3 regions of the Micromonospora tarapacensis genome follow, and region 2 is predicted to be linked to each of the others. Evidence: riboswitches for the same ligand, from Rfam matches in the RefSeq annotation. Region 2 holds a riboswitch; each other region holds the start of a gene.
The links. A riboswitch is a leader RNA that binds a small molecule or an ion and turns the genes downstream of it on or off. The one in region 2 is predicted to bind cyclic di-AMP.
Positions count from the first base shown of each region.

Region 1: it holds a riboswitch for cyclic di-AMP, as region 2 does, so the genes downstream of both, KIF24_RS19940 (C39 family peptidase) here and KIF24_RS07350 (coiled-coil domain-containing protein) in region 2, are expected to answer to the same signal.
Region 3: it holds a riboswitch for cyclic di-AMP, as region 2 does, so the genes downstream of both, KIF24_RS27440 (coiled-coil domain-containing protein) here and KIF24_RS07350 (coiled-coil domain-containing protein) in region 2, are expected to answer to the same signal.

Region 1 is NZ_JAHCDI010000004.1:3,079,623-3,089,163, reverse strand. Features, by position in the region: gene KIF24_RS19955 (glycosyltransferase family 2 protein) at 1-58, opposite strand, end outside; gene KIF24_RS19950 (acyltransferase family protein) at 452-1,654, shown strand; gene KIF24_RS19945 (hypothetical protein) at 2,465-3,223, shown strand; cyclic di-AMP (ydaO/yuaA leader) riboswitch at 3,502-3,643, shown strand; gene KIF24_RS19940 (C39 family peptidase) at 3,875-4,762, shown strand; gene KIF24_RS19935 (DUF397 domain-containing protein) at 4,856-5,056, opposite strand; gene KIF24_RS19930 (helix-turn-helix domain-containing protein) at 5,047-5,859, opposite strand; gene KIF24_RS19925 (hypothetical protein) at 6,096-6,488, shown strand; gene KIF24_RS19920 (hypothetical protein) at 6,485-6,820, shown strand; partial or broken gene KIF24_RS35135 (class I SAM-dependent methyltransferase) at 6,838-7,395, shown strand; partial or broken gene KIF24_RS19915 (CDP-glycerol glycerophosphotransferase family protein) at 7,691-9,390, opposite strand; gene KIF24_RS19910 (bifunctional cytidylyltransferase/SDR family oxidoreductase) at 9,422-9,541, opposite strand, start outside.
Region 2 is NZ_JAHCDI010000004.1:287,412-296,952, reverse strand. Features, by position in the region: gene KIF24_RS07375 (hypothetical protein) at 1-84, shown strand, start outside; gene KIF24_RS07370 (carbonic anhydrase) at 180-827, opposite strand; gene KIF24_RS07365 (alpha/beta fold hydrolase) at 975-1,898, shown strand; gene KIF24_RS07360 (HelD family protein) at 2,010-4,124, shown strand; gene KIF24_RS07355 (cation diffusion facilitator family transporter) at 4,218-5,135, shown strand; cyclic di-AMP (ydaO/yuaA leader) riboswitch at 5,288-5,419, shown strand; partial or broken gene KIF24_RS07350 (coiled-coil domain-containing protein) at 5,424-6,520, shown strand; gene KIF24_RS07345 (PfkB family carbohydrate kinase) at 6,721-7,701, shown strand; gene surE (5'/3'-nucleotidase SurE) at 7,710-8,537, shown strand; gene KIF24_RS07335 (STAS domain-containing protein) at 8,575-8,940, opposite strand; gene KIF24_RS07330 (hypothetical protein) at 9,276-9,422, shown strand.
Region 3 is NZ_JAHCDI010000004.1:4,682,718-4,692,258, reverse strand. Features, by position in the region: gene KIF24_RS27460 (hypothetical protein) at 1-314, opposite strand, end outside; gene KIF24_RS27455 (hypothetical protein) at 629-937, opposite strand; gene KIF24_RS27450 (helix-turn-helix transcriptional regulator) at 1,063-1,398, opposite strand; gene KIF24_RS27445 (carbonic anhydrase) at 1,599-2,297, shown strand; gene KIF24_RS27440 (coiled-coil domain-containing protein) at 2,386-3,399, opposite strand; cyclic di-AMP (ydaO/yuaA leader) riboswitch at 3,403-3,534, opposite strand; gene KIF24_RS27435 (YibE/F family protein) at 3,701-5,053, opposite strand; gene KIF24_RS27430 (metal-sensitive transcriptional regulator) at 5,365-5,661, opposite strand; gene KIF24_RS27425 (heavy-metal-associated domain-containing protein) at 5,781-5,993, shown strand; gene KIF24_RS27420 (heavy metal translocating P-type ATPase) at 6,079-8,334, shown strand; gene KIF24_RS27415 (CsbD family protein) at 8,407-8,580, shown strand; gene KIF24_RS34805 (ATP-binding protein) at 8,646-9,185, opposite strand.

The sequences.
Region 1 (9,541 bases), 2.8 Mb from region 2:
CGCCGTACACCGGCACGACGACGCTCAGCAGCGGCGTTGGCGACGGCTGAAGGACCACGTCCGCCACCTTCGACTGCCCGGGTGGACGGGCCGGGAACCCGAAGTGACCAGGGGTGGTGGATTGTTTGAACAGCATATGCGCTACAGGTTAACGGCGGATGACCCTGTTTCCCCAGTAGGTAGCAGAAGGGAGTTCGGCGGGCGACGGACGAGCGTGACGCCGGGTGCCGTCGATCGGGGCGGTTGGGGGCCGGCCGGGCGGGTAGGGTGCCCGACGGGCGGCACCGACCCCGGTACGGCCGGGCGGCCGGCGCCCGGCTGCCGACCGGCGGGCGGGAGAAGCCGGCGGGCGGGAGAAGCCGGCGGGCGGGAGAAGCCGGCGGGCGGGAGAAGCCGGCGGGCGGGAGAAGATGGACGTGGACAGGCCGTTGCGGACAACCGCGAGCGGGGCATGACGAGCAGTGTTCTCGCCGCCCCCACGACCGCCAGTCCCGGACGGACGGACGCCGACCGGCTCCCCTCGCTGACCGGCCTGCGGTGGATAGCCGCGCTGCTGGTCTTCGGCTTCCATGCCGGCACCATGCGGATCATCGCCGAGCCCGGTCCCCAGGCGGTGGTCGGCGAGATATTCACCCTGGGCCTGTCCGGGGTGCAGTTCTTCTTCGTCCTCAGCGGCTTCGTGCTGGTCTGGTCGGCCCGGCCCGGTGCCTCCCGGCGCCGGTTCTGGCGGCGCCGGTTCGCCAAGGTCTATCCGAACCACCTGGTGCTGTGGGCGCTGGCCATGCTGGCGGCGCTCTGGTTCGCCGACCCGATCAACCCGGTGGCCGCGCTGGAGAATCTCCTCCTGCTACAGGCGTGGGACCCCCGGCCCGGCCACTTCTACAGTGTCAACAACGTGAGCTGGTCGCTCTCCTGTGAACTGTTCTTCTACCTGTGCCTGCCGCTGGCCCTGCCGGCGGTGCGGCGGGCCCGGCCGTGGCTGTTGTGGGCCGTGGTGATCGCGGTGCCCCTGCTGATCCTGGCGCTCTGGCCCGGCCAGGCGCTGGTGCCGGAGCAGAGCCGCTGGTGGTTCACGCAGGTTTTCCCGCTGGTCCGGTCACTGGAGTTCTGGATGGGCGTGGCCGCCGCCGAGCTCATGCTGCGGGGGCGCTGGCGGGGGCCTCGGCTGCCGGTCGCCGGCCTGATCTTCGTCGCCACCTGGGTGATGGCCGCTCAGTGGATCCGGGCCGAACTCTGGGCGGCGCTGCTCTCGGTGGCGTACGTCCTGCTCATCGCCGCGGCGGCGGACGCCGACGTGCACGGGCGGCGCTCGCCGCTGCGCTCGCGCCCGATGGTCTGGCTCGGCGAGGTCTCCTTCGCCTTCTACCTCGTGCACGTGTTCGTGATCATGACGATTCTGCGGCTCACCGGCGACTGGGGAACGGGCCTGCCGGGCTGGTGGGGGCCGATCGCCGTGATCGGCTTCCTGCTGTTCACGCTGGCGCTGGCCGCGCTGCTGCACCGCTACGTGGAACAGCCGATGATGCGCCGGCTGGCACCGAGCCGAGCGGCACCCGGTGGATCCGCGCGACCCGGGGCACCACGACAGCGGACCCGCGACGACGCCCGCCCGGCGGGCGCCGGGCGGCGGCCGACCATCCATCGGGGACGGTGAGTCGGAACTGTGCTGACCTGCGGATATCGACGCCGGTGGCGACGCGCCGACGACGCGCGACACGCCCGGTGGCGGTGTGTTCCGGCCGTCCCGACGGTAGCGTGACGAGGTGCCTCCCGCCGCGCCCGCCCGTCCTCTGTGGTGGCTCGCGCGCTGGGCCGCGCGGCTGCTGACCAGGTTCGCGGTCGCCACCGCCTTCACTCTCGGTGCCTGGGCGACGCCGGCCCACGCCGCACCCGTCGAGCCGCTCGCCCCGACGGGCTGTGCCCGGCCGCCGGCCGCGGCCGGCGTGCCGTCGGCTTCCGCCGGGTGGGACCGCGCCGTGCGGCACGAGCCGGCTGGCCCCGCGGCGTCGACCCGCCGCGGCGGCGTCGACGACGACCTGGCGGGCGCGCCCGCGATGCCGCCTGCGGTGGCTGACCGGCCTCGGCCGCCGGTGCTCGCGACGATCGCCGCCGCGGTCGCCCCGGCCCCGGCGGCGGTCGTCACGGTCGCCCACCCGACCCGCGGCCCGCCGCACCCTGACTCAGCGGACCGTTCCGTCGCGGTCCGACGCCCGCGTCACCGTCGCGCTGCACCGCCGCCGGCCCGCCCACGTGGTGGCCCCGCCACCCGTCGGCCCGGCTCCCGACCCAGCGTGGTCCGCGCCTCGTGGTCACGCCTCAGCGTGGTCCGCGCCTCGTGGTCACGCCTCAGCGTGGTCCGCGCGCCGTGGTCACGCCACAGTTGGTCCGCGCGTCGTGGTCACGCCACGACGATCCGCTGCCGGTACGGCCGCCGTTGCCGTACCGATCCCCCCGAGGTGCCGCCATGGAGAAGACCGTCGTCTACCAGTTCCTGATCGGGGTGCCGCGGGCCGCCGCCATCTGGTCGGTCCTGCTCGTGCTCGCGCTGGGCATGCTCACCGCGCTGGTCGCCCGCCCCGAGCCGGTCCAACCCGCCGACGAACCCGCCGGTGCGGTCGAGGATCCGGCCGCGACGGAGGCAGCCGACCTGCGTCGCTACGCCGGCGAGGTGGCCGTGGCGGCGATCGGGGCCGCGCACAACGCCCGCCGACGGAGTGCGCAGTGGCGGGCCGCCCAGACGGACCTGGACCGGGCCTGGGCCGGCTACGACGCGGCGGAGTCAGCGGCCCGGCGGCTGGTCGCCGCCGGGCGGCTGCCCACGCCGCGGACGCCCCGCACCCCGACCGAGTACGCCGCCAGGGAGCGCTGGCTGCGCCGTGCCGCGATGGCGGCACACTGGCGGGGAGACCTGACCGCCCGGCAGCTCAGCGACGTGCTGGCGGGCCGGGCGGGCTGGGATCCCCGCCGCCACCCGGCCGAGCAGGAGGCCGTCCTCGCCCGGGTGGTCCGCGACAGCCGCCGGGCCGTCTACCGGGCTGCCGCCGAGCGGGAGCGCGACCGGTGGCGGGCGGCGGAGGTTGCCACCGAGGCGGCCCGTACGCTCTCCGCCGAGGCGTACGCCGCCGCGGAGCGGCTCCGGCCGGACCTTCGCCCCGCCCCGCGCCGGGCGGCTGCCGGTCGTCCGGCGGGGATCCTGCGCTGGCGGCCCGTCCGACTGGGCTGAAATTCCGTGACCCGGGTCACACCTACCGAAGAATCGGTCACTCGGCGTGGTCGTGGCGATTACTGCCGTAATTTCCGTCGGCATTGTCCGCCGGCCATCCGGTTGCCACCCGGAGGCGCCCGGAACGCCGTGAATCCCATTGGGCGACGGCAGTTCCCGGATATCCGAAAATTGCTGAGCCGGATCATGTTTAGGCAGCTCATCTGGGGTTGGCTTCGAGGTGACTGGTCAGTAGTGTCGGCGCGTCCGGTGCGGTAACCGATCGCAGGAAGCGACGCCGCACCGACCCGCTCAATCGTGGTCTCACGAACCGGGGACCCACTGCACCACTGGGGTGAATCCGCGAGCCTCGGCCCGCGGTAGGGCGATCTTCCCGCCCGAATCCGTCAGCTAACCCGGTCGGCGGTGTCGGAAGGAGTTCCAACCTCGTGCAGTTCGTGGTGATCCCCCCGTTGCTCCCCCGCCTCCACGGCACCGCGGTGCCCGCACTCGCCGGCCCGGCCGCCGCGAGCTGACCCCGGTCACCGTCGTCGCCCGGTGTCCCCGGGCGCACCCCTCGAACGGCCCATCCCGCTACCCGGGCGGTCCGTCGGCACCCTGTGTGCCGATCCGACCGTCGCGGAGCCGGTGCGCCGCTCGCCCCTGTCTCCCGTGGAGGATTCCGTGAACCACCCCCTCAAGCGTCAGCTGCGCCGGCTGGCCACCAACCGCCCTTACCAGGTCGCCGCCGCATCCGCCGTCGCGCTGGTGCTGGCGACCGGGACCGGTGCCGCGCTCGCCGGCACCGAGGACACCCCGACCACCGCGCACACCACCGCCGTCGCCGAACTGCGCGGTGACACCGCGGCGTCCCGCAACCAGGCCCGGACCGAGGCCACCACGTCGACCGCCGCGCCGAGCAGCGCCGCGCCGAGCGGCGCCGCGCCGAGCGGCGCCGCGCCGGCCAGCCCCACCGCGGCGCCGTCGCCGGAGGCCACCCCGGCCTCGCCGGAACCCGAGCTGACCAGCAAGAAGGCGGCCCCGAAGCCGCCCGCGTCGAAGGTCCTGGAGTACGCCTACCAGGCCCAGACGAACGGGTACTACTGCGGCCCGGCGGCCGTGCGCAACGCGCTCAGCGCCGCCGGTGTCGAGCGCAGCCAGGACGCCCTGGCCGCCCAACTCGGCACCACGTTCGCCGGCACCAACTCGGCCGAGGACACCACCCGGGTGCTGAACGCCGTGGTCGAGGGCAGCCCCTACGAGACCACGATGATCCGGGGAGGCGCGGCGACCCCGGCCCAGATGGACACGCTTCAGGCCGACATCGTCGCCGCGATCACCGACGGGCGGGGCGTCGTGGTGAACGTCGCCGGCAGCGTCACCGACACCGACGGCGGCTGGCACTCCTTCCCCGGCGGCCACTACATCGCCGTGGTGGGTTACCAGGACTCCGGCCGGCTGGTGCAGATCGCCGACTCGGCCAACGCCGGCTACCCGTCGTACTGGGTGACCACCATCGACCTCGCCAACTGGGCCGCCACCCGCGGCTACTCGGCCTGATCCCGGCCGGGCGACGCCCGGCCCTGCCCGCATCCGCTCCGCGAGCACGCGAAAGCCCTCGGCCAACTGGCCGAGGGCTTTCGCGATGAGACGTCAGGCGCGCGGGCCGTGCTGCTTCGCCAGCCCGACGAAACTCGCCCAGGCGGCGGGGGCGAAGGCCAGCGTGCCGCCGTCGCGGTCCTTGGTGTCGCGCACCAGCACGACGTCAGTCAGGTTGTCGGCGACCTCCACACAGTCGTTGCCGCTGGAGCCGCTGCGGGTGGACTTGCGCCAGGTCGCGCCGTTCAGATCCATGGCTTCACAATATCCTTCATCAGCTCGATCGACTGGCGGCCGGACAGTGCCTCGTTGCGCACCGCCTCCCACCGGGACAGCAGGGCACTCAGGTCGTCGTCCTTGTCGACCAGGACGCCGCCGAGTTGGGTGTCCAGACTACCCACCCAGCCGCCGTCCGCGCCCCTCGCCAGGATGAAGGGGCCGGTCAGCCCGGCATGCATGCCGACGCCGGCGGGCACCAGGTGCACGCTGATGCTGGGCCGTGCGGCGAGGTGGATCAGGTGGTGCACCTGCTCGACCAGCACCTCCTGTAGGTCCTCGTCGACCCGCCGCAGCACCACCTCGTCGATCACCGCGACGAGCTGGGGCGGGTCGTCCTGCTCCAGCACCGCCTGCCGGGCCATCCGGTTGGTGAGCCGCCGCTCCACCTCCTCTTCGGTCAGCGCGGCGTCGGTCCGGATCACCGCGCGGGCGTAGCGCTCGGTCTGGAGCAGCCCCGGCACCAGCGTCGGCTGGTAGCAGCGGAGCTGCCGGGCGTTGCGCTCGGCCTCCAGGTAGGGCAGGAACCACGAGGGCTGGCGCAGCACCTCCGCCGTGCGCAGCAACTCCTCGAACATGCCCCCGGTCTCCAGGACCTCGTCCGCCCGTTTCGCGTACGGCCGGTCGAGGGCTCGGGTGCCCACCTCCACAGCGGACACCAGGGACGCCGAATAGTTCGTCCGCCGGCCGAACTCCTCCTGGTTCATGCCCGCCGCAGTGCGCAGCCGGCGAAGCTGCGCGCGGATCAGCTCGTGCAGGTCGGAAGGCTGCTCACGTTCCATGTCTCCTCCACCGGGCCTGTCAAGATCGCCAAGGGGCCACCCAGGGCCGGATCGGGGCACCCGGACCCCGCCCTGGCCGGCGTCGATGCCTTCCGACCGTAGTGCCGTCCTCACCAGACTGTCACGCAGCGGGGCCGCTCCCATCCAGAGGGGACGGGGCGGTTCTGTCCCGGGGCCGCCCGGGCGCCTTCCCCCGCGTCCGGGCGGCCCTTCCGATCGCTGACTGGGAGGTCGATGTGCGTACCCGGGTTGCCTGGTATCAGTGCCCGACGACGCTGCTGCCGGTGTACTCGCCGGAGCGGCACGAGCAGCGCGGCACCCGCCTACCGCCGCCGCTGCGAGACCCGCGGTCGCTTCAGCGGGGCCCGCAAATGTCGTGGGGCCCGCAGCTGCCGTGGGGCCCGCAGCTGCCGTGGGGCCCGCAGCTGCCGTGGGGTCAGCAGGTGTCGTGGGGCCCGCAGCTGCCGTGGGGTCAGCAGGGGGACACGGGGTTGCCGCAGCGTCGGCGTGGCACGCACCTGCCGGAGTGGATGCGTGAGCCGACCCGGCCGCTGCCGATGCCGCGTCCGGGGCGTCCCGGTTGGCTGACGCCGGGGCAGCAGTGGCGGGCCAACGGGGGTCGGTGGTGACCGCTGGCGGCTCGGGTCCGATCACCACCCGACTCTTCGCTCCCGAGCGGGGCCCACGTCCGCAGCGTCCGCACGCCCGTGGTGGCGAGGTGCCGCACACCCCGTTGCGGCCGATGTGGTGCTGCCGGGCCGACGGGCAACCCTGGCCCTGCGGGCAGGCCCGGCTGCTACTGCGCGTCGAGTACGACGGGAACCTGCCCGGCCTGTCCATCTACCTCGCCGGCCTGATGTACGAGGCGATGCGCGACCTCTACCGCCTCAACCCGCACGACGGCCCGGAACCCGCCACCCTGTTCACCCGCTTCGTGGCCTGGACCCGCCGCCCCGCATAGCGACCCCGCCACCGCGCATGGCGTCCCCGCCACCGCGCATGGCGTCCCCGCCACCGCGCATGGCGTCCCCGCCACCGCGCATGGCGTCCCCGCCACCGCGCATGGCGTCCCCGCCACCGCGCCGACCGCCACCCGTCGCCCCAGCCACCCACCGGTCGCCCCGCTGCCGGCAGGTCCGCCGAGATCTTGGACAGTTTCCGTTCGCGAAGAACGGAAACTGTCCAAGATCTCGTGCTTCTCGCGCCGTATCAAGCTGGGCGATGGCCGCGAGCACGGGCCTGCTGGCCGGGCCGGCCAGGGCGTTGGAGATCGGTACGGGCACCGGCCAGGCCACCCGTGACCTGCTGGCGCGCGGCTGGCAGGTGGTCACCCTGGAACCGGGGCGGGAACTGGCGGCGGTGGCCCGTCGCGTGCTCGCCGGCCGTGGGGACGTGCGCGTCGTGGTGTCGTCCTTCGAGCGGTGGGAGGCCGGCGACCAGAAGCCGTTCGACCTCGTCTTCGCCGCCATGTCGTGGCACTGGCTGGATCCGCAGGTCGCCTACCGCCGGGCCGCCGAGCTGCTGCGCCCCGGCGGCCACCTGGCGATCGTCGCCACCGAGCACGTGTCACCACCGGGCGGCGACGACTTCTTCCACCAGGTCGAACGGATCTACGACGTACCTGACCCTGCTCTCCACCTACTCCGGCCGCATCGCCGCGACACCCTGGCAGCGGAAGACGTTGTTCACCGGCATCCGCGACATGATCGACGCCCGCCCGTCGGCGACGGTACGCAAGCACTACCTGAACACGCTCCAGATCGCCGGCCGGATCAGCTGATCCCCGGCTGCCGGGTACGAGGATCAGCAGAGCGGTGTCGACAGGACGACCTCAGGTGGCGGGGGAGAGGGGCGCACCGGTCGCGGCGCGTGGCGCGGGTGCGGTCCAGGCGGCCGGGTCCAGCTCGCGCCGGGCGGCGGCCAGGAACACCTCGGCGTACGAGTCGGCGGGGAAGTCGCCCAGGTAGCGCCGCCGGGCCGCCCAGCGGGCCTCGGCGAGCGGGTCGGTGTCGAGGAGCCGGGTCAGTACGTCGTCCACGTCGGCCATGTCCCGGCGGAGCACGTAGCCGGTGGTGGCCAGCGGAAACCGCTCGACGAACCGGTCGCCGTCGGCGCCCATGTCGGTGATCGCGTACGGCTTGCCCGAGTAGAGCCAGTCGGAGACGACGCCGGAGATGTCGGAGACCAGCGCGTCGGCCCGGTTGATCGACTCGGCCAGGGTGAGCCGGCTCGCTGCGGCGCCGTAGAGGTGCTGCCGTCCACTGCGGGACTGGTCGGCGGCGAGCAGGTCGTGCAGCCGCCCCAACTGCCGGGCCGAGGCCGGGTTCTGCGCGGTGTAGGGGTGGGCCCGCAGGATGACCGTGGCACCCCGGTCCAGCAGCCGCCGCAGCAGCGGCTCGGCGACCGGTAGCGAGCAGTAGTCGGCGTCGGCGTGGTGCCCGGTCCAGGTGGGGGTGTAGAGCACCGTCGGGTTGGCCGGCCCGCCCGCCGGCTGCGGGCGCACCTCGATCGCCTCGACCTGCGGGCGACCGACCACCACGAACTTCTCGGCCGGGATGTCGATCCCGGCCCGGGCGTACCGGTCGATCGCCGCCTCACCGGCTACGAAGATCCGGTCGAAGATCGCCGAGACCGGGTTGGCGCTGGGGGCCTTGTCGCTGTCGCCGTGGTGCAGTTGCACGTGGGTGAGCTGGGTGAACCGGATGCAGTGGCTGTTCTTCGCACCGTGGTTGACATAGAACGCCACCCGCAGGCTCGGCACCAGCGCGTCGTCCATGGTGCGCAGGGTGGGGCAGTAGACGACGGGCGCGGTGGTGGCCGCCGCGATGGCCGGCAGGGACTCCGGCTCCCGCAGCATCACCACGAAGGGCCGGCCGATCCGTTCCAGGTAGGGCAGCCACATGGTGACCTGGTACTCCGAGCCGGGCGGGGCGGAGAAGTGCAGGACGAACTCGGGCTGGTGCCGGCGCAGTGCCCGAGCGACCGCCGAGCCGCCGGCGGGCGGCCGGAACCGCCGCCGGGCCAGGTCGAGGGCGGCGGTGCCGACGGCGGCACCCGCCAGCAGGCTCGCCACCAGTACGACGGCGGCGGGCAGGCCGGCGAGGGCGGCGACGGCCAGCATGGCGAGCACCCCGCCACGATGTCGCCGCCACGCGCGGCGACCTGCGGCACCCAGGTGCGTACCGGCAGGTTGGCGGCGCGGATCTCCAGGTTGCCGGCCTGGCGCAGCGGGCCGGCGGCCAGCACCAGACCGAGCAGCACCAGGGCGGTGGCGGCCAGGGCCGGGTCGAACCCGGCGTCGAGCCGCCGGGCGTAGCCGACCAGGATCCCGGCCGCGATCAGCGCCGTCTCCGCGACGTTGTCGGCGCCGGGGCGGACCCGGCGCTCCCAGGCAGTGGCGGCGAGCGCGGCCACCGCCAGACAGAGCCCCCAGGTGGTCGCGCCGGTCAGCGCGACCACCAGGAACGCCACGACCGCCCCGCCGGTGGCCAAAGCCCGTGCGGTCAACTTCCGGACCAGCTCACCACGCATCTCGGTGTCGCCTTCGCGCTTTGAGGGTCGGTCAGCCGACGGTAGCGGTGCTGGCCGATCGATCGGTCTGGGTGGGGACCGCGGCGGCGGCCGGCGCCTCCCCCGGCGGTCGGCGTACGTCGATCACCTGGCCGGTGAGATCCGAGATCAG
Region 2 (9,541 bases):
AACGGCCTCAACGACACCCACCCGGGTGACGGCTGGGACGCCACCGAGAAGCGCCTGGTCGAGGCCGGCGTCTTCGAGGGCTGATCCCGCCACTCCCGATCACGCACCACCAGCGAACGCCCGCCGGCCCACCCCGGCGGGCGTTCCCCGTTTCCCCAGAACTCCGCGATCGGCGTTGGTCAGCGGGGGTCGAGGAGGGTGACCTGGCCGGTGGAGAGGTCGTAGAGGGCGCCGGTGACGGCGATCCGGCCGGTGTCCACGGGGGTCGCCAGGAGGGGGTCGGCGCGTAGCGCGGCCACCGTGCGGGCGACGTGCCGGCGGACGGCCAGCGGTTGCACCTCCGGGTCGTTGACGCCCACCTCGGTCACCGCGGGTGCGATCCGGTCGACCAGGTGGGCCAGCGCGCCAGCCGGTCGCCGGCCGGTGCGCAGCGACTCGACCGTCGCCTCGACCGCGCCGCAGCGCTCGTGCCCCAGCACCATCACCAGCGGTACGCCCAGCACCTCGACCACGTACTCGATCGAGCCGAGGACCGCCCGGTCCAGCACGTGGCCGCCGGTTCGGATCACGCAGATCGACCCGAAGGTCTGGTCGAAGATCGCCTCCAGCGGCACCCGCGAGTCGATGCAGCCCAGCAGGACGGCGTACGGCTGCTGGTCGCCGGAGGCGCTGGCGGCGGCCGCGGTCACGTCGTGCCCGTGCACCGGCTGGCCGCTGACGAAGCGCCGGTTGCCCGCGAGCAGTTCGGCGAGGGCCACCCGGGGTGTCCCTCCGGGTGCCCGGCCGCCCGGCGCCGGGCGGCCGGGCACGTCCCGTGACACTGACATGTCCTCAGCCTGACCGTGCCGTGGCCGGCGCGGAGCGGTTGCCGGGATCTTCTCAGCGCCCCGGTTCGCGTGGTCTCATGACGGGTAGCTGGTGTTACCACCGGGTATCCCCGGCGTTACGCATCGGTGCGGTCGTGGGAGGTGGCGATGCCGGAGCCGATCGAGGTGCGGATGGGCGACGAGGTACGCCTGCACGTGGAGACCACCGGTCCGGCGGACGCCGAGGTCACCGCCGTGCTGTTGCACGGCTGGACGCTGGACGGGCGCAGCTGGCACCGGCAGGTGGCCGCCCTGCGGGAAACGTTCGGATCGGTCCGGGTGCTCACCTACGACGCGCGGGGGCATGGTCGTTCCAGCTGCATGGCGCTGCCCACGGCGACCCTGTCCCAGCTCGGCGACGACCTCGCCGCGGTGCTGGACGCCGTGGTGCCCGCCGGCCGGGTGGTGCTGGTCGGCCACTCGATGGGCGGCATGACGATCATGGAGTACGCGCACCGTCACCCCGGGCACTTCTCCCGACGCACCGCCGGACTGGTCTTCGTCTCCACCACCGCCGAGGGGCACACGCACACCGTCTACGGCCTGTCGCCCCGGATCGCCCGGATCATCCGGCTGGCCGAGACCACCGGCGCGGGGGTACTGGCCCGCTGCGGCGCCTGGCGCCCGCCCCGCGCCCTGCTGCGCGCGCTGCGACCCAGCATCCGCTGGATGCTCTTCGGCGACCGCTGCGAGCCGACCGACATCCGGCTGGTGACCTCCGCGGTGGCCCGTGCCTCGCTGCGTTCGATCGGTGGCTTCCGGGCCTCGATCGGCACCCACCACCGGCTGGCCACGCTCGCCGCGCTGGCCCACCTGCCGGCCGCGGCCCTGGTCGGCGACAAGGACCGCCTCACCCCGCCGCCGTGCGCGGAGTCGATCGCCGCCGCCCTGCCGGCCACCGAGCTGACCGTCTGCCGTGGCGCCGGACACATGCTGATGATGGAGCGCCCCGACGAGGTCAACTCCGCCCTGCACGGCGTGCTGCACCGGGTCCTCGACGCCGTTGCCGCCCGGCACCACGTCGACGGCTGACGGCGGGCACCCGCCCGCCGCTGGCGTGCACGAGGTGCCCGTCCGCGCAGCGTGGGCACGGGGGCGTAATCTCGTGCGGTTGGCCGGGCGGCGTCACGAGGAGAACGAACGGTGGACCAGAGCACCCTGGATCAGGAGATCGCCGCCGAGCAACGGCATCTCGACCGGGTGTACGCACGGCTGGCCGAGCTGCGCCGCTGGGCGGTCCGCGCGGAACGGGACGGTTACCGGCTCGCCCGGGTCGGCAACTTCGGCGCCCTGGTCGAACGCGACGCGATGGTCTTCCACGCCGCGCAGCGACGCCACCTGCTCGACGCGGAGTACGAGGGGCTGGTCTTCGGCCGGCTCGACCTGCACGACGGGCAGGTTCTCCACGTGGGCCGGCTCGGCATCCGCGACGAGCACGCCGGCACCCTGGTGGTGGACTGGCGGGCCCCGGCCGCCGCCGCGTTCTACCGGGCGACCCCCGCCGAGCCGTTGGGCGTGGTCCGGCGCCGGACGATCCAGTCCAGCGGGGAGCGGGTCACCCGGATCGAGGACGACCTGCTCGACCCGGACGCCGCGCCGCCGGACATGGCGGTGGTCGGCGACGGCGCGCTGCTGGCCACCCTGTCCCGGACCACCGGTCGGGGCATGCGCGACATCGTGGCGACGATCCAGCGCGAGCAGGACGAGGCGATCCGCTCCCCCGGTTCGGGGGTCACGATCGTCTCCGGCGGTCCGGGCACCGGCAAGACGGCGGTGGCGCTGCACCGGGCCGCGTACCTGCTCTACGCCGACCGCAGCCGGTACGCCGGCGGCGGCATCCTGGTGATCGGCCCGTCCTCGGTCTTCGTCGAGTACATCGCCTCGGTGCTGCCGTCGCTGGGCGAGGACACCGCCACCCTGCACTCCCTGGGCACTCTCTTCCCCGGGTCGACCGCCACCCGCACCGATCCGCCCGAGGTGGCCGCGGTCAAGGGCTCGCTGCGGATGCGCCGGGTGCTGGAACGGGCAACCCGGGACGCGGTGCCCGGCTCCCCGACCGAGTTGCGTCTGCTGTACCGGGGGCAGCTGCTGCGGCTGGAGCGGGCCGAGCTGGATGCCATCCGGGACCGGGCGCTGCCCCGCGGCGCCCGGCGTAACGAGGTGCGCCGGGCCGGCTTCGACGGCGTGCTCGCCGCGCTCTGGGCGCAGGCCCGCCGCCTCGGCATCTCGCACCTGCCCGAGCAGCGCGCCTTCGAGGACGAGCTGATCGACCGGACGGATTTCCGCGACTTCCTCAAGGCCTGGTGGCCACGGTTGCACCCCCGGCACGTGCTCGGCTGGTTGGCCGATCCGCAGCGGCTGCGCCGGTACGCCAGCGGCCTCCTCTCCGGCGCCGAGATCCGGCTGCTCGGGCAGGCCTACAGGGTGCTGGCCGCCGACGGGCCGAGCGTCGCCGACATCGCGCTCCTCGACGAGTTGGACGCGCTGCTCGGCAAGCCGATGCGGCCGGCCCGGGCCAGGCGGGACCCGTTCCAGCTGGCCGGCGGGGTGCGCGAGCTGAGCACCTTCACCGACCGGCAGCGGGCCGCCCGGCAGGCGGCCCGGGAACGCCCCGAGGACTACCGCGACTACGCCCACGTGGTGGTCGACGAGTCGCAGGACGTGTCACCGATGCAGTGGCGGATGATCGGCCGGCGCGGGCGGCTGGCGTCGTGGACGGTGGTGGGTGACCCGGCGCAGACGGCGTGGACGGGGGATCCGCAGGAGCTGGACCGGGCCCGCGACCAGGCGCTGGGTCGCCGTCGGCGGCACCGCTTCACGCTCACCACGAACTACCGCAACTCGGCGGAGATCTTCGCGGTGGCGGCGGCCGAGATCCGGCGGGCGTACCCGGATCTCGCGCTGCCCACCGCCGTCCGCTCCACCGGGGTCGACCCGGTCCAGCTGGTGGTGCCGGCAAACGAACTGGAGGCCACGGTCGTGACGGCCACCAGCGCCCTGCTCGGGCAGGTCGAGGGCACCGTCGGAGTGATCACCCCGGCGCCGCGCCGGGGCGAGGTCGCGGCCTGGCTCGGCCGGCTCGGCGGGGATCGCCTCCAGGTGGTGGACAGCCTGGAGGCCAAGGGCCTGGAGTACGACGGGGTGGTCCTGGTCGCACCGGGCGAGATCCGCGCGGAGCCGGGCGCCGGCGTACGCACCCTCTATGTCGCGCTGTCCCGGGCCACCCAGCGACTGACCACGATCGACCCGGCCGGCTGAGCTCGCCTCCCGCCGGGTCGCGCCAACGGTTGCACACATAGCGATGTTGGCATAGGTCTGACCCCGGCCGGGCGGACGGCGGAAGGTGTCTGGGTGGGCGCGGGTCACGACCACCACCACGCCGCGGTGTCGAACGCCGCACACCGCCACTCCGGCCGGCTGTGGGCGGCTTTCGCCCTGCTCAGCGCCCTGATGGTGGCCGAGGCGGCGACCGCCCTGCGGACCGGCTCGCTGGCCCTGCTCTCCGACGCCGGGCACATGTTCACCGATGTGCTGGGCATCGGCATGGCACTCGCCGCCGTCGCCGCCACCCGCCGGGCGGACACCGATCCGCAGCGCACCTTCGGGCTCTACCGGCTGGAGGTGCTCGCCGCGCTGGCCAACGCCACGCTGCTCTCCGGTGTCGCGGTGTACGTGCTGATCGAGGCGGTGCGCCGGTTCGGCGACCCACCCGAGGTGCCGGCGGGGCCGGTGTTGGTGGTGGCGACGCTCGGCCTGCTCGCCAACGTGGCCGCGTTCGCGCTGCTGCGGCCGGGTGCCCGGGAGAGCATCAACCTGCGGGGCGCGTACCTGGAGGTGCTGGCGGACCTGCTCGGTTCACTCGGTGTGATCGGGGCGGCGCTGCTGATCGCGGCAACCGACTGGTGGTGGGCCGATCCGCTGGTGGCGGTGGCGATCGGCGGGTTCATCCTGCCCCGGACGTGGCGCCTGGGTCGGGCGGCGGTGCGGATCCTGGTGCAGGCCGCCCCGGAGCACCTCCAGGTCACCGCGGTACACGACCGGCTGGCCGCGGTGCCCGGCGTGGCCGGCGTCCATGACCTGCACGTCTGGACACTGACCTCCGGCATGGAGGTGGCCTCGGCACACCTGATCGTCACGCCCGGCGCGGACGTCGGCACGGTCCTGGCGGCGGCCCGGGCGGCCCTGCTGGAGGACTTCCGGATCGAGCACGCCACCCTCCAGATCGAGCCGCGAGCGAACCCCGGGAACTGCGGGGCCGTCGAGTGGTAGCGGGCGGCCCTGAACAAACGGACCCATTGCACCGATTTGACCTGGTTTACTAGTCAACAAGCGAACACCATGAGTCACATCAGCTGCACCGGTCACAGCAGCACCGGTACGCTCGGACCCGGCCTCCGCCAGGCGGCACCCACCGGTGCCGGCGGCGGCCGCCGCCTAATCGCCCGCCAGGGCGAACCGGGGAACCACGTTCCTGGGGTGCATCCGCGTCAGCGGTAGGGATCTTCCGTCCCGAACCCGTCAGCTAACCCGGTCGGCGGCTGACGGAAGGACATGTGCATGCCAGCAGTGGCAACCGTGAGACCGGCCGCCCTTCCCGCGGCCCTGATCGCCGCCGCCCTCGCCCTCGCCCTGGGCGTCGCGCTCGCCCCCGCCCCGCCGCCGCGGCACCGCAGGGACTGCGCGCGGCCCCCGGCGACGTGGACGACGAGGGTGGCACGCCGGCACTCCGCGCCCAACTGGAGGCCGCCAGCAAGGGCTACCTCGACGCCAGGACCGCGCTGGACCGCTCGGTCAAGCGCCAGAAGCAACTCGCCGAGCAGCTCAAGACGACCGAGAGTCAACTCGCCGAGCGGGGCACCAAGGTCGCCGAGATCGCCGCGCAGGCGTACCGCACCGGACGGCTGAGCGCCGCGTCGGCACTGCTGCACAGCGGGTCCCCGGCCGGCTTCATGGACCGGGCGGCGGCGCTGGACGCGGTGGCCGCGAACGAGGACCGTGCGCTGCGCGAACTCCAGGTCACCCGCGACGAGGTCAGCAGGACCAAACAGGCCCTGGACGTCGAGGTCCAGGAACAGCGCAAGCAGGTGGCCGTGATGGCCAAGCGCAAGGACCAGGCCGAACGGGCGTTGACGGTGGCCAACGAGCGGGCCGAGGCGGCGGAGCGGGCCGAGGCGGCCGAGCGGGCGAACCGTTCGACCTCCCGCAGCAGCGGGTCCAGCCCGACGGCCAAGCCCGCACCCCGCAACTCCGACGGCTCGTGGCCGTCGGAGTCGTGCAGCGTCAACGACCCCACCCCGGCCAACGGCTGCATCACCCCCCGCACGCTGCACGCGCTCAAGCAGGCCAAGGCGGACGGCTTCACCCGGTACGTCTCCTGCTACCGCTCCGGCGGTTCGGGCGAGCACCCCAAGGGCCGGGCCTGCGACTTCGCGGCCCAGAAGAAGGGCTTCGGCGGCGACGCCACGGGTGGCGACCGGACGTACGGCAACAACCTGGCGGCGTACTTCGTGAACAACGCCGACCGACTCGCCGTGCTCTACGTGATCTGGTACAGACAGATCTGGCTGCCCAGCAGCGGGTGGAAGTCGTACAGCGGCGCCCGCGGTGACCCGTCCAGCGACCACACCAACCACGTTCACCTGTCGGTGTACTGACCCCACGGCACCGGGGTGGGCTGCCGTCGGCGGTCCACCCCCGTGCCGCGTTTCCACCGTTGCCCGGCGGGGCATCCTCCCTCCGGCGCGCGCCGTCGCGCCTCCCTGGTTACCGTCGAGCAGGGGAGCGGACATTCGCCGCGAACAGGAGGAACGGGCATGGACGGACCGAGGGACGTCGGAATGCGCGGGTACGCCGGGTGAGCGGGCACGTCATGGTCTTCGCACCGACCCCACAGCTGACCGTCACGATCGAGCAGCCGAACGACGCGCCGGAACTGCACCTGCATCCCGGCGGGCAGGGGATCTGGCAGGCCCGGATGGTGCTCTCGCTCGGCGTCGACGTCGTGCTGTGCACGGCGCTCGGCGGCGAGATCGGACAGGTGCTGGAGCCGTTGCTGGCCAGCGAGGGGGTCCACCTCAAGGCGGTGGCACGCGACTCCGGCGGGAGCGGTGGTTACGTGCACGACCGCCGCGAGGGCAGCCGCCGCGAGGTCGTCGACGTGGTGGGGCAGCCGCTGAGCCGCCATGAGCTCGACGAGTTGTACAACCTGGCGCTCGGCGAGGGGCTGCGCGCGCCGGTGAGCGTGCTGAGCGGGCCGAACGACCCCACGCTGGTCCCCGCGGACCTCTACCGGCGTTTCGCCGCCGACCTGGCCACCAACGGCGGACGGGTGGTGGTGGACCTCTCCGGCGAGCACCTCACGGCAGTCCTGGACGCCGGCGTCTTCTTCCTCAAGGTCAGCCACGAGGAACTGATCGCCGACGGCCGGGCGGCCGGCGACGACGAGGAGCAGCTCACCCGCGCGATGTACGACCTGCACGCCTCCGGTGCCGAGAACGTCCTGGTGAGCCGGGCCGACCAGCCGGCGTTGGCGCTTGTCGACGGCGAGGCATTCGAGGTGCGGATGCCCCGGTTGGAGGCGGCCGACCCACGGGGCGCGGGCGACTCGATGACCGCCGGTGTGGCCGCCGTGGTCGCCGGGGGCGGCGACGTACGCACGGCGATCCGCACCGGCGCGGCGGCCGGCGCGCTGAACGTCACCCGGCACGGACTGGGTACCGGCCGGCTCGATTCGATCACCGGCCTGGTGGACCGGGTCCGGCTGGAGCCGGCGGGCAGCCGGGCGCAGGAGCGCACCACCCCCGACGAACTGGCCCAGCGGGCGGGCGGGCGATGACGCTACGGGTGCTGATCACCAATGACGACGGGATCGCCGCGCCCGGCATCCAGGCACTGGCCCGGGCCGCGGTGGACCGGGGACTGGACGTGGTGGTGGCCGCCCCCATCGAGGAAGCGAGCGGCACCAGCGCCGCGATGAGCGCCGTGGAGCAGGACGGGCAGGTGGTGGTCCACGAGCACCCGCTGCCCGGACTCGACGGGGTACCGGCGTTCGGCGTCGGCGGCTCGCCCGGTTTCATCGCGCTCATCGCCGTGCACGGCGCGTTCGGGCCGCCGCCGTCCGTGCTGCTCTCCGGCATCAACCGGGGCGCCAACGCGGGGCGGGCGGTGCTGCACTCCGGCACGGTGGGTGCCGCCTTCACCGCCGCCGCCAACGGGTGCCGGGCCATGGCGGTGTCGCTGGACGTACTCTCGGCCGGCGAGGCCACCGCGGCCAGCGGGGGCGCCGCCGTGGCCGCCGCCGCCCTCGTCCGCGACGCCGAACGGAACTGGGCCACCGCCGCCCGGGTCGCCCTCGACCTGCTCCCCCGGTTGACCGACCGGCCCGGGGAGAGCGTGCTCAACGTCAACTCGCCGGATCTGCCGCTCGGCCGGCTTCGGGGGGTGCGCCGGGCCACCCTGGCGACGTTCGGCCAGGTGCAGATGACCGTCGCCGAATCCGGCCACGGCTTCGTACGCACCTCGCTGGAGGAGCCCGGCCAGGCGGCGCAGCCCGGCACGGACCTGGCCCTGCTCGCCGCCGGTTACGCAACGGTGACCGCGGTCCGGGCGATCACCGAGGTGGCCGACGTCGACCTGTCCGACCTCGGCCAGGGACTTCCACGCACGCCCTAGGACCGCGGGCTGCGGCCCCGGTCGGGCGCCGGCACGCTCAGGCGCCGGGGAGCACCTCGCGAGCCGCGGCGGCACCGGCGTAGTACGGCTCGGGCGCACCGAAGAGGCCGAGCAGGCCGGTCACCCAGAGCTGCCGGTGCACGAACCGGCTCGGCTCGATGACGACCAGTTTCACGCCGCTGACCTCGGCGGTCTGGAAGCCGGCGACCATCGCGCTGATGCCCACCGAATCGATGAAGGTGACCAGCCGCATGTTGAGCTCGATCCGGGCCGGACGCCCCTTGGCCAGCACTTCGGCAATGGCCTCTTTCACCTCGTACGCGGTGTCGACGTCGATCTCGCCCCGCGGGGCGATCTCGATGACACCACCGGGCCGAACCGTCTGCAGGATCGTCAGGCTCACGCGAGCACCTCCACTCGCCCGTACGACGGGCGCCTCATCAGTACGCGGGCCGCGACCGAGAGTATTCCTCCGACGGCCTCGGTCGCCACCCCTCGGGATGAGCAATTCACGGACACTGGCGCGCCAAATCGCCCCTATCCGCACTTTATCTGCCATATCGCTCGACGCCCGGCCGGGCCGGCGTCGCCGAACCAGGGTACCGGGCCGACGCCGGCCCGCCCAGATCCCCGCCCGCCCGGCGTGCCGTTCGACAACTTCCCGACGCCGCTCGACGGGCGCCGGTGGCGCGGTGTGCCTAGCATCACGGGTGACCGTACAACGAGAGGACGGCACGAATGCTCCGTAGACTCGCTGCGCTGGCCGGCGTCAGTGCCCTGCTCGCCCTCATGCTGGCCTGCGGGTTCGGCGGCGGGGGCGACGACGATGACGACGATGACGACGACTTCGCCCGAGGGGCCGTCGCCGCGGTCGTTTCCCACTGATCACACCACCTGGTCGCAGAACGGCTACCAGGTGGTTTGTGGCGCCATCGGTCGGGGCACAGCCCCCGATGGCGAACCGCCACACGCCAGGCAACGCCGCCGACGTTGAGCAGCGCAGC
Region 3 (9,541 bases), 4.4 Mb from region 2:
TACGCCTGCCATGCCCGCTCGGCCTCGTCCTGGGCGGCCAGCCACTCGTCGCGTCGGCGGCGTGCCGTCGCCTCGGCCCGGCCGGCGGCCACCGTCACCTCTTCGGCCCAGCGGTCCTGGTCGCGCTGTTCGTCGGAGTGCGCCGGCCGGCCCGGCAGCGCGGCCTCGCGGATCCGGGTGCCGGCGTCGAAGCGGAGGAGTCGGGGGCGTAGCAGCAGGCCGGCGACGGCGAACGTCACCAGGCCGAGCAGGCTCAGCCAGATCGCGGCGGCCCGTGGCAGGTCGAGCAGGACGGAGGAGAGTGCGGTTCGCATCATCAACACCTCGGGGTCGGGTTGAGGTTCGTCGACTGTGGTGGGCGGGGCGGCGAGGGCTGGTCGACCGAAGCGGCGCGGGTACGCCTCACTGGTGCCGATCCGCTTGTCGTCGCGGGGGAGGTCCGGTGGCCGGTGAGCGTCGCCGGCACGACGGGGTCGTGCTGCCGTGCGCCGATGGGGCCTCGCGCCGGATGTGGCGCCGTCGAGAGCCGTCGGTCAGGTGGCGGGTGGCCCGCGCCGCGTCGGCTCGCCCTCGCCGGCGGCGGAGTGCGGGGCGGCGACGGGCCGAGGGCCGGCGATGGCCGTGGCGATCACCGGGCGCGGCATGGTGCTGCCCGCGGCGGGGTGGTGCCGGCGCGCTCGGAGCGGGCCGATGGAGCGATCGCGGTCGCCGCCCGCTCGTGCCAGGCCGGGGCCGGGTTGGCCACCCGGTCGGGTGCCGCGGCGGGCCGGGTGGCGACGGCCGGAAGCTCAACCGTGCTGGGCCGGGCCGGCAGATCGGCCGCGATGCCACCGAGCCCGACGGCGAGCACCAGTGACGCCAGGGCCAGCCGGGTCAACCCCCGCAGTGCGCGCAGCGTCGCCGGCCACATCGGACGGGCGAGCACGAGGGACGGCACGGGTTCAACCTATCCCCGTGGCCGGAGAACCGCACCGCCACGACCGGCCGCGGATCGTGAAGCGCACCACGTCGTCCGGTTCGGACGCCCCCGGTCGGCGGCGTCGCTCGTGCCCGGTCGGCAGGTCAGTGATCGGCGGCGCCGGTCACCGGCTCCTTGGTGAACAGCGCCAACAGGTCGCCGACCTGGCGGTCGGCCTCCGCCGGGTGGCGGAACCGGCCGGTCGGGTTGAGGGTGTACTCGTTGCGCCGGCCGACGCGGGTGCGGTGCAGGTAGCCGCCTGCTTCCAGGTCGGCGACGATCGCCTGGGCGGCGCGTTCGGTGACGCCCACCTCGGTCGCGACGTCGCGAAGCCGGGCGGTGGGGTTACGGGCGATGGCGAGTAGTACGTGAGCGTGGTTCGTGAGGAAAGTCCAGTTCCGGGTGCTTTCCCGCTCGCCAGTGGTCGCCATGTTCGCCATCGTATGACCTGCCGTTCGGGTGCTCGGGCCGCGCCCGTCTCGCGCGACCCCACCCGCCATGGGCGAGCGCCGACGGACACATGAAATGTATATCACGCATAGCTTGACGTGCCTTGCGCTGCGTGTGACGGTGATGGCAGCCCGCGACCAGCGTCGGCCGGGATGACCAGGCATTCCACCGAGAGACGAGGTGAAGCCGGATGAGCCGACCCGGATCACTCGGCGCGCAGCCGGGACCGGAACGGGAGTTCCTGACCGCAGACCTGCCCGGCGCCCCGCGGCTGGCGCTCGCCGAGCTGATCGCCGGCAATCAGCGATTCGTCACCGACGGGCTCCGGCACCCGAACCAGAACGCCGGGCGCCGGGCCGCCGTCGCGGCCGAGCAGCACCCCTTCGCGGTGATCGTCGGCTGTTCCGACTCCCGGCTCGCCGCGGAGATCATCTTTGATCGCGGGCTGGGTGACCTCTTCGTGGTCCGGACCGCCGGGCACACCGTCGGTCCCGAGGTGCTGGGCAGCGTGGAGTACGCGGTGACGGTGCTGCGTACGCCGCTGGTGGTGGTGCTCGGACACGACTCGTGCGGTGCCGTGCAGGCGGCGCGCGCGGCGGTGGCCACCGGCATCGCACCCACCGGTCACCTGCGGGCCGTGGTGGACGCCGTGGTGCCCAGCCTGCGTCACGCCCAGGACGCCGGGGTGGAGGATCTGGACGGGATCGTCGACATCCACATCGCGCAGACCGTCGAGGCGATGCTGGCGTCCTCGGCGGCACTCGCCGCCGAGGTGGCTGCCGGGCGCTGCGCGGTGGTGGGCATGTCGTACCGGCTGGCCGCCGGTGAGGTGCGTGCGGTGGCGTCGGAGCCCGCCGACCTGGCCGGCGTGGTGATGCCCGCCGCCTGACCGCCACGTCCCAGGCTCCGCAGCGGAGCGCGAGGGCCGTTCCGCCGGTCGGCGGAACGGCCCTCGGTGCCGGCTCTGGCGGGCGCTCTCAGAGCAGCGAGACGTGGACGTGGTCCGTGTGGTTCGACGGGCCGCTGTAGGAACTCCACCCCGTTGCCGGGAACCAGATCTGCCGGTTCCAGATCACGTAGTAGACGCCCAGCCGGTCGGCGTTGCGGACCAGGAATGCCGCCAGGTTGTTGCCGTAGATCCGGGTGTCGTTGTTGTGCCAGGGGCGGAAGCCGCTGTTCTGCAACGACCAGTCACAGGCCCGGCCCTTGGGGTGCTCGAACCTGTCGCCGGGCCGGAAGCAGCCGACGAACCGGTTGAAGCCGACCCGCTTGACCTCCTTGTACATGTGCAGCGTCCGCGGCGTGATGCACCCCGACGTGGTCGGGTCGTTCTGGCTGCACGACTCGGACTTCCAGCCGCCGTCCGACGCCCGGTTCGGTCCGACGCGGGCCACCGGGGAGGTGGCGTCCACCAGACCGCCGGTGAGGCCGACCCCACCGACCAGCCGGAGCGACTTCTCCGCCTCCGACTTCTTGCGCGCCATGTCGTTGGTCAGCTTCTGCTGCTCGCGTACCTCGGCGTCGAGCGCGAGCTTGGCCTGCTCGGCGCGGAGCTTGACCTCGTTGACCTCGCTCAACTTCTTGTCGTTGACCAGGTTCAGCTCGTCCAGCGCGGAGGCGCGGTCGATGAACGAGTCGGGGGCGTTGCTCTGCAGCAGCATGACGATCGCGCCGACCCGGCCGGTCCGGTACGACTGGGTGGCGATCTCTGCGACCTGCGGGGAGAGCTCGTCGAGATCCGCCTGGGCCCGGCGGACCTCCACCGCCAGCTGGAGCTGCCGCTTCTTGGACTTCTCCAGCTTGGACTTTGCCTTGGAGTAGTCCCGGTTGGTCGTCTCGATCAGCTCGTTGAGCATCGGCGGGTCGTCGTCGTGCTCGGCCGGTTTCGGGTTGTTCGGCGCGGCTGTCGCCGGCAACGGGCCGGCGAACACGGCGAACGCGGCGAACACGGCCACCACGGGTGTCATCCAGCGGCGTAGGGGTGCCGTCACTGTTGTCCCTTCCATCGACCGCCGACCGGGTTAGCTGACGGGTTCGGGACGGAAGTGGTCCCTACCGCTCTCGCGGATTCACCCCACGTACCTGGGTCCCCGGCTCGCCTGACGGCGATTGGGCGGTGGCACCGCAGGCGCCGCTTCACGCCTTCGTCGGTGACCGGCAGTGAGGTTACCCGACAGTCCATCTGTCCTTCTACGCCCCGAACCCGACGAGATACGTCATTTCGTAATCGCTTTGAGTGACCGACGACACGTAAACGAGCCGTATCGGCAGGGGCGGTCACGCTGAGGAGTGTCACCATGCGGTGTCCGTGCTCCTGTTCGGGTCGGGCCACCCGGAGTGGGTGGCGGGGGACGGGTCACGGGTGGGCGGGGTGCCGAGCGCGTGTAGTGCCTCGGCCCGGTCGGTTGCCGGCCGGCGGGCTGCCGGGGCGTGGTCGCCGTTCTTGTCGCCGCCGACGGCTTCGCGGCGTCCGGCGGTGGTGACCACCGCGGCCAGGGCGGTGGTCAGCGGCACGGCGGCAACCAGCCCAAGGGTGGCCACCACGCTGCGGACGATCTCCTGCGCGAGGAACTCGCTGGTGAGGATCTGGCCCAGCGCGCGGGAGTCGGCGGTGAGCAGGAGCAGCAGCGGCAGTGAGGCGCCGGCGTACGCCAGCACGATGGTGTTGACCACCGACGCGATGTGTGCGCGCCCGACGCGGGTCGCCGAGCGGTACAACTCGCGGCGGGAGAAGTTGGGGTTGGCGTGGCGCAGTTCGGTGACCGCGGCGGCCTGGGTGACCGTGACGTCGTCCAGCACTCCCAGTGAGCCGATGATGATGCCCGCAAGCAGCAGCCCGTGCAGGTCGACGTCGGCGCGGAACATCGACAGCGTGGTGGCGTCCTCGCTGCCGAAACCGGTCAGCTCGGTGGCCCCGGTGGCGGCCAGGCCGAGCAGGCCGGTGAGCACCAGACTGCCGAGCGTGCCGAGTACGGCCACCGAGGTCTGGGCGGACACGCCGTGGGTCAGGTAGAGCACCACGAACATGATCAGAGATGCCCCGACGATGGCCACCACCAGCGGCGGCTGGCCGGAGCTGATGCCGGGTAGCACGAAGGTCAGCAGAATGGCGAAGGTGACCGCCAGACCGCCCAGGGCCGCCACGCCCCGCCACCGCCCGAAGGCGACGATCGCCGCGGCGAAGAGCACCCCGAGCCAGATCAGCGGCTTGCCGCGCTGGTGCTCGGCGACGTTGTAGGTGCTGATCGACGGATCCTCCGGATCGATCAGCGAGACCAGGATGATGTCGTCGCCGACCCCGACCCGGGGTGCCCCGGGCCCGGCGGGGATGGGCGTCTGCACCTCCTGGCCGGCGTCCGGACCACTCTGCACCCGGACGGTGACCGTGCCGCACGGCCCTGCCGCCGTGGTCGGGGTGCCCTCCGGAACCTCAGGGCTGGGCGGGCAGGGCTCGCTCACCACCCGGGTGACCGTGCCGTGGTAGCGCGGGGTGTCGTCGGCGGTCTCCGGTCGCGGCGCGTCCCGGGGCCAGAGCACGAGGGCGGCGACCAGGGAGGCGAGGAAGAGGGGGACCACCGTCACGACAAGGATCCGCCGCACCCGGGGTGGGGTGGGCGGAGCGGAACGGGTGTGGTCGGCGCCCATTCGGTGTCTCCCAACGATTCATGACGGAGTACGTGTCGACGGGCGAGACGGTTCAGCGCTGCCGGACGATGGTGGCCACCTGCGGCCCGAGGCGCCCGGGCGTGGCATGGCGGCTGCGTACCGTGAGCCCTGGACGGCGCTGGACGGCCTTCCGGCGTTCACGGGGGCGTGGGCCGGACGGCGGACGCGGGCCGCAGGGCACGGATTTCGGCTGGCCATGGTGTGCGAATGGTAGCCAGCCCGGGTTCGGAACGCAGTTTTCGCGTGGCCTCGTCGGCGGTTCGCGGCAGGCGGTGGTGGGCCGGGGCCGGTCAGCCGCGCTTCATCAGGCGGCCGACGGCGGCCATCATCTCGGTGGCCATCTCGTCGGCGCGGCCCTCCGCGGCGCCTTCGTGCATGCAGTGCCGGGCGTGCCCGTCGAGCAGGCCGAGGGCGACCTTGTCCAGCGCGGCCTGGATGGCGGAGATCTGCGTGAGCACGTCGATGCAGTAGCGATCGTCGTCGACCATCTTCTCGATGCCGCGCACCTGGCCCTCGACCCGGCGCAGCCGGGCGAGCAGTTGGTCCTTGCTGGCGGTGTAGCCGCGGATCGGCGCGGGTGTGGTCATGCGGACAAGCGTAACCTACCCCCCAGGGGTATGGTACCGTCACTGGTGTCAGATACCCCCTGCGGGTACGTTCGATGTTGTGCCCGCCCCACCGGGCGGGTGCGGAGAGGGGCGTCGCCATGGTCACCACCACCACCTATCACGTGCAGGGGATGACCTGCGGGCACTGCGTCAACGCGGTCAGCACCGAGGTCGCCGCGATCCCGGGCGTCAAGGACGTACAGGTCGAGTTGGCCGCCGGCCTGGTCACCGTCATCAGCGACCAGCCGCTGACCGACGACGCGGTGCGCGCGGCCGTCGACGAGGCCGGCTACGAGTTGGCCGGCGCCTGAGCCGGCCGACACCGGCCTCGGTGGGGACACCGGGAACGAGCGGAACCTACGACGGGCACGGCACGCCCGGACACGAGCACGACCGATGGGACCAGCCATGACGACGAGCCGACCGCTGACCACCGCGCCGCACCTGATCGAGCTGGCCATCGGCGGGATGACCTGCGCCGCCTGCGCCGCCCGGATCGAGAAGAAGCTGAACCGGATGGACGGCGTGCAGGCCACCGTCAACTACGCCACCGAGAAGGCGACCATCTCCTACGACGTCTCCGTGAGCCCGGACGACCTGGTCGCCACGGTGGAGCAGACCGGCTACCGCGCCACGCTGCCGGCACCGGCCACCCCGGCCGACGCGGGCGAACCGGCGGACGGGCTGCCCGCCGTGCGTACCCGGTTCTGGGTGTCGGTGACGCTGAGCGTCCCGGTGATCGTGCTGGCCATGGTGCCGGCCTGGCAGTTCACCTACTGGCAGTGGCTGTCGCTGACCCTGGCCGCCCCGGTCGTCGCCTACGGCGGGCTGCCGTTCCACCGCGCCGCGCTGGTCAACCTGCGGCACGGCGCGGCGACCATGGACACACTGGTGTCGCTCGGCACACTGGCCGCCCTGGGCTGGTCGCTCTGGGCGCTCTTCCTCGGCACCGCCGGCATGCCCGGCATGACCCACCCGTTCAGCTTCGACATCGACCGCACCGGCGGCGCCGGCAACATCTACCTGGAGACGGCGGCCGGGGTGACCACGTTCATCCTCGCCGGGCGTTACTTCGAGGCCCGCTCGAAGCGGACCGCCGGGGCGGCGCTGCGGGCGCTGCTGGAGCTGGGCGCCAAGAACGTATCCGTGCTGCGCGACGGGACGGAGACCCGGATACCGGTCGACCAGCTCGCGGTGGGAGACCGTTTCGTGGTGCGCCCCGGTGAGAAGATCGCCACCGACGGGACGGTGGACGAGGGTTCCTCGGCGGTCGACGCGAGCCTGGTGACCGGCGAGTCGGTGCCGGTCGAGGTGGGTGTGGGCGACACCGTGGTCGGTGGCTGCGTCAACGCCGGCGGCCGGCTCGTGGTCACCGCCACCCGGATCGGGGCCGACACCCAGCTCGCCCAGATGGCCCGGCTGGTCGAGCAGGCACAGACCGGCAAGGCCGCCGCCCAGCGACTCGCCGACCGCATCTCGGGGATCTTCGTGCCGATCGTGATCGCCCTGGCCCTCGGCACGCTCGGCTGGTGGCTCGTCGCCGGTGCCGGGCCGACCGCCGCGTTCACCGCCGCCGTGGCGGTGCTGATCATCGCCTGCCCGTGCGCCCTCGGCCTGGCGACGCCGACCGCCTTGCTGGTCGGCACCGGCCGTGGCGCCCAGCTCGGCATCCTGATCAAGGGACCGGAGGCACTGGAGTCCACCCGGCGGGTGGACACGGTCGTGCTGGACAAGACCGGCACCGTGACCACCGGCCGGATGACCCTGCTCGACGTGACCCCCGGCGAAGGTGAGCACCACGACGAGGTGCTGCGGCTGGCCGCCGCGTTGGAGACCGGCTCGGAGCACCCGGTGGCCCGGGCGATCGTGGCCGGTGCCGCCCAGGCGGACGCACTGCCGCCGGTCACCGACTTCGCCAACGTCGAAGGGCTGGGCGTGACCGGCATCGTCGACGGTCGCCAGGTGCTGCTCGGTCGGCCCCGGCTGCTCGGCGAGCGAGGGCTGGCCCTACCGGACGGCATCACACGGGCGGCGACCGACGCGGAGGCGGCGGGACGCACGGCCGTGCTGGTCGGCTGGGACGGCCGGGCCCGCGGCGTGCTCACCGTGGCCGACCGGGTCAGGTCGACAAGCCCGGAGGCGGTACGACGGCTGCGCGCGCTCGGCCTGACGCCGGTGCTGCTCACCGGCGACAACGTCACCGTCGCCCGGGCGGTCGCCGCCGAGGTCGGCATCGACGAGGTGATCGCGGAGGTGCTCCCCGCGGAGAAGGTCGCGGTGGTCGCCCGGCTGCAGGCGCAGGGCCGGGCGGTGGCGATGGTCGGCGACGGGGTCAACGACGCCGCCGCGCTCGCCCAGGCCGATCTCGGCCTGGCCATGGGCACCGGCACCGACGTGGCGATCCAGGCGTCGGACCTGACCCTGGTGCGGGACGACCTGCTGGCCGCGGTCGACGCGATCCGGCTCGCCCGCAGCACCCTGGGCACCATCAAGGGCAACCTGTTCTGGGCGTTCGCCTACAACGTCGCGGCGCTGCCGCTGGCCGCCGCCGGGTTGCTCAACCCGATGATCGCCGGCGCGGCGATGGCCTTCTCCTCGGTGTTCGTGGTCGCGAACAGTCTCCGGTTGCGCCGGTTCCGCCCGGCTTCCTGAGCCCGGACGGGTTGGCCACCGGCCGGCTGGGTATCTGACTGGGCGTAACGACCGAATCCCCGGGAGGCTGCAATGGGTGTCGAGGACAAGTTCAACAACACCACCGAGAACACCACCGGCAAGGTCAAGGAGGGGGTGGGCCGCGCCACCGACGACGAGCGGCTGGAGGCCGAAGGTCGCGGCGACCAGATGCGCGCCAACCTCAAGCAGGCCGGCGAGAAGATCAAGGACGCGTTCCGCAGGTAGTCGGTACGCGACGAACCGCCGGGCCGGCGATCGCCGGCCCGGCGGTCACGTGTCTGGCCGGACGCCTACCGGAGCGGCGGCCGGCCGGCGGTGAGCCGCAGGGTGAAACCGTCGGCGTCGCGGTAGTGGGTCACGTGGTTGCACGACTGGTGGGTGATCCACAGGCCCAACCCGCCCGGCCTCCCGCCGGCGGTGGGCAGCAGCCCGGCGTACGGGTCGTCCGGACCGGCACCGGCGTCACCGACGGTGGCCACGATGCGGTCCGTGCCTGCCCACAGCCGGAAGCGGACCGGAGGCCGGCCGTGCCGGAGCCCGTTGGTGACGACCTCGCTGACCGCGACCACGAAGTCGTCGAACTCGTCGTCCGGCAACGGCCCCTGACCGGCACGGTGCACGGCCGCCCGGGCCTGGGCGGCCGTGGGGTCGGTCAGCTCGACCAGTGGTGGTGCCGTCTGGATCGGGTCGGGCGGCGCCGCGCGATCCTGGCGCAGGAACGCCTCCGGGGCGAGGTAGTCGGCGCTGGGCAGATGCCGACCGCCGGCGGTCGCGAAGCACGGATGGGTACATCCGGATGGCGGCGGTGGGCCGGCCGTAGACGTCGCCACCGGACAGGAACTCGACCTTCGCGTCGGCGGGTAGCGCGGCCCGGACCAGGCCGCCGGTGCGCTCGCCGAGCGCCACGAAGGTGGGCTCGCCCGCCTCGACGCCGCCCACCAGGAACGGCACCACGACGGCGAGCAGTTCCTCGTCCGAGCCGTAGCAGAGGGCCTCGTGGAAGTAGCCGGTGCGCCCGGCGGCCGGACCCGTCCTCATCGCGGCACCTCCACCCGCACGGCCGGCAGGGCGGCGAGCCGAGCGACCCCCGGGCGGAAAGCCCGCAGCACGACGGTGCTCCGGAGATCCTGGGCGTACTCGCTCAGGTGGCTGAGGGCCCGGTGGTCGAGAAGGCGGAGCCCGTCGG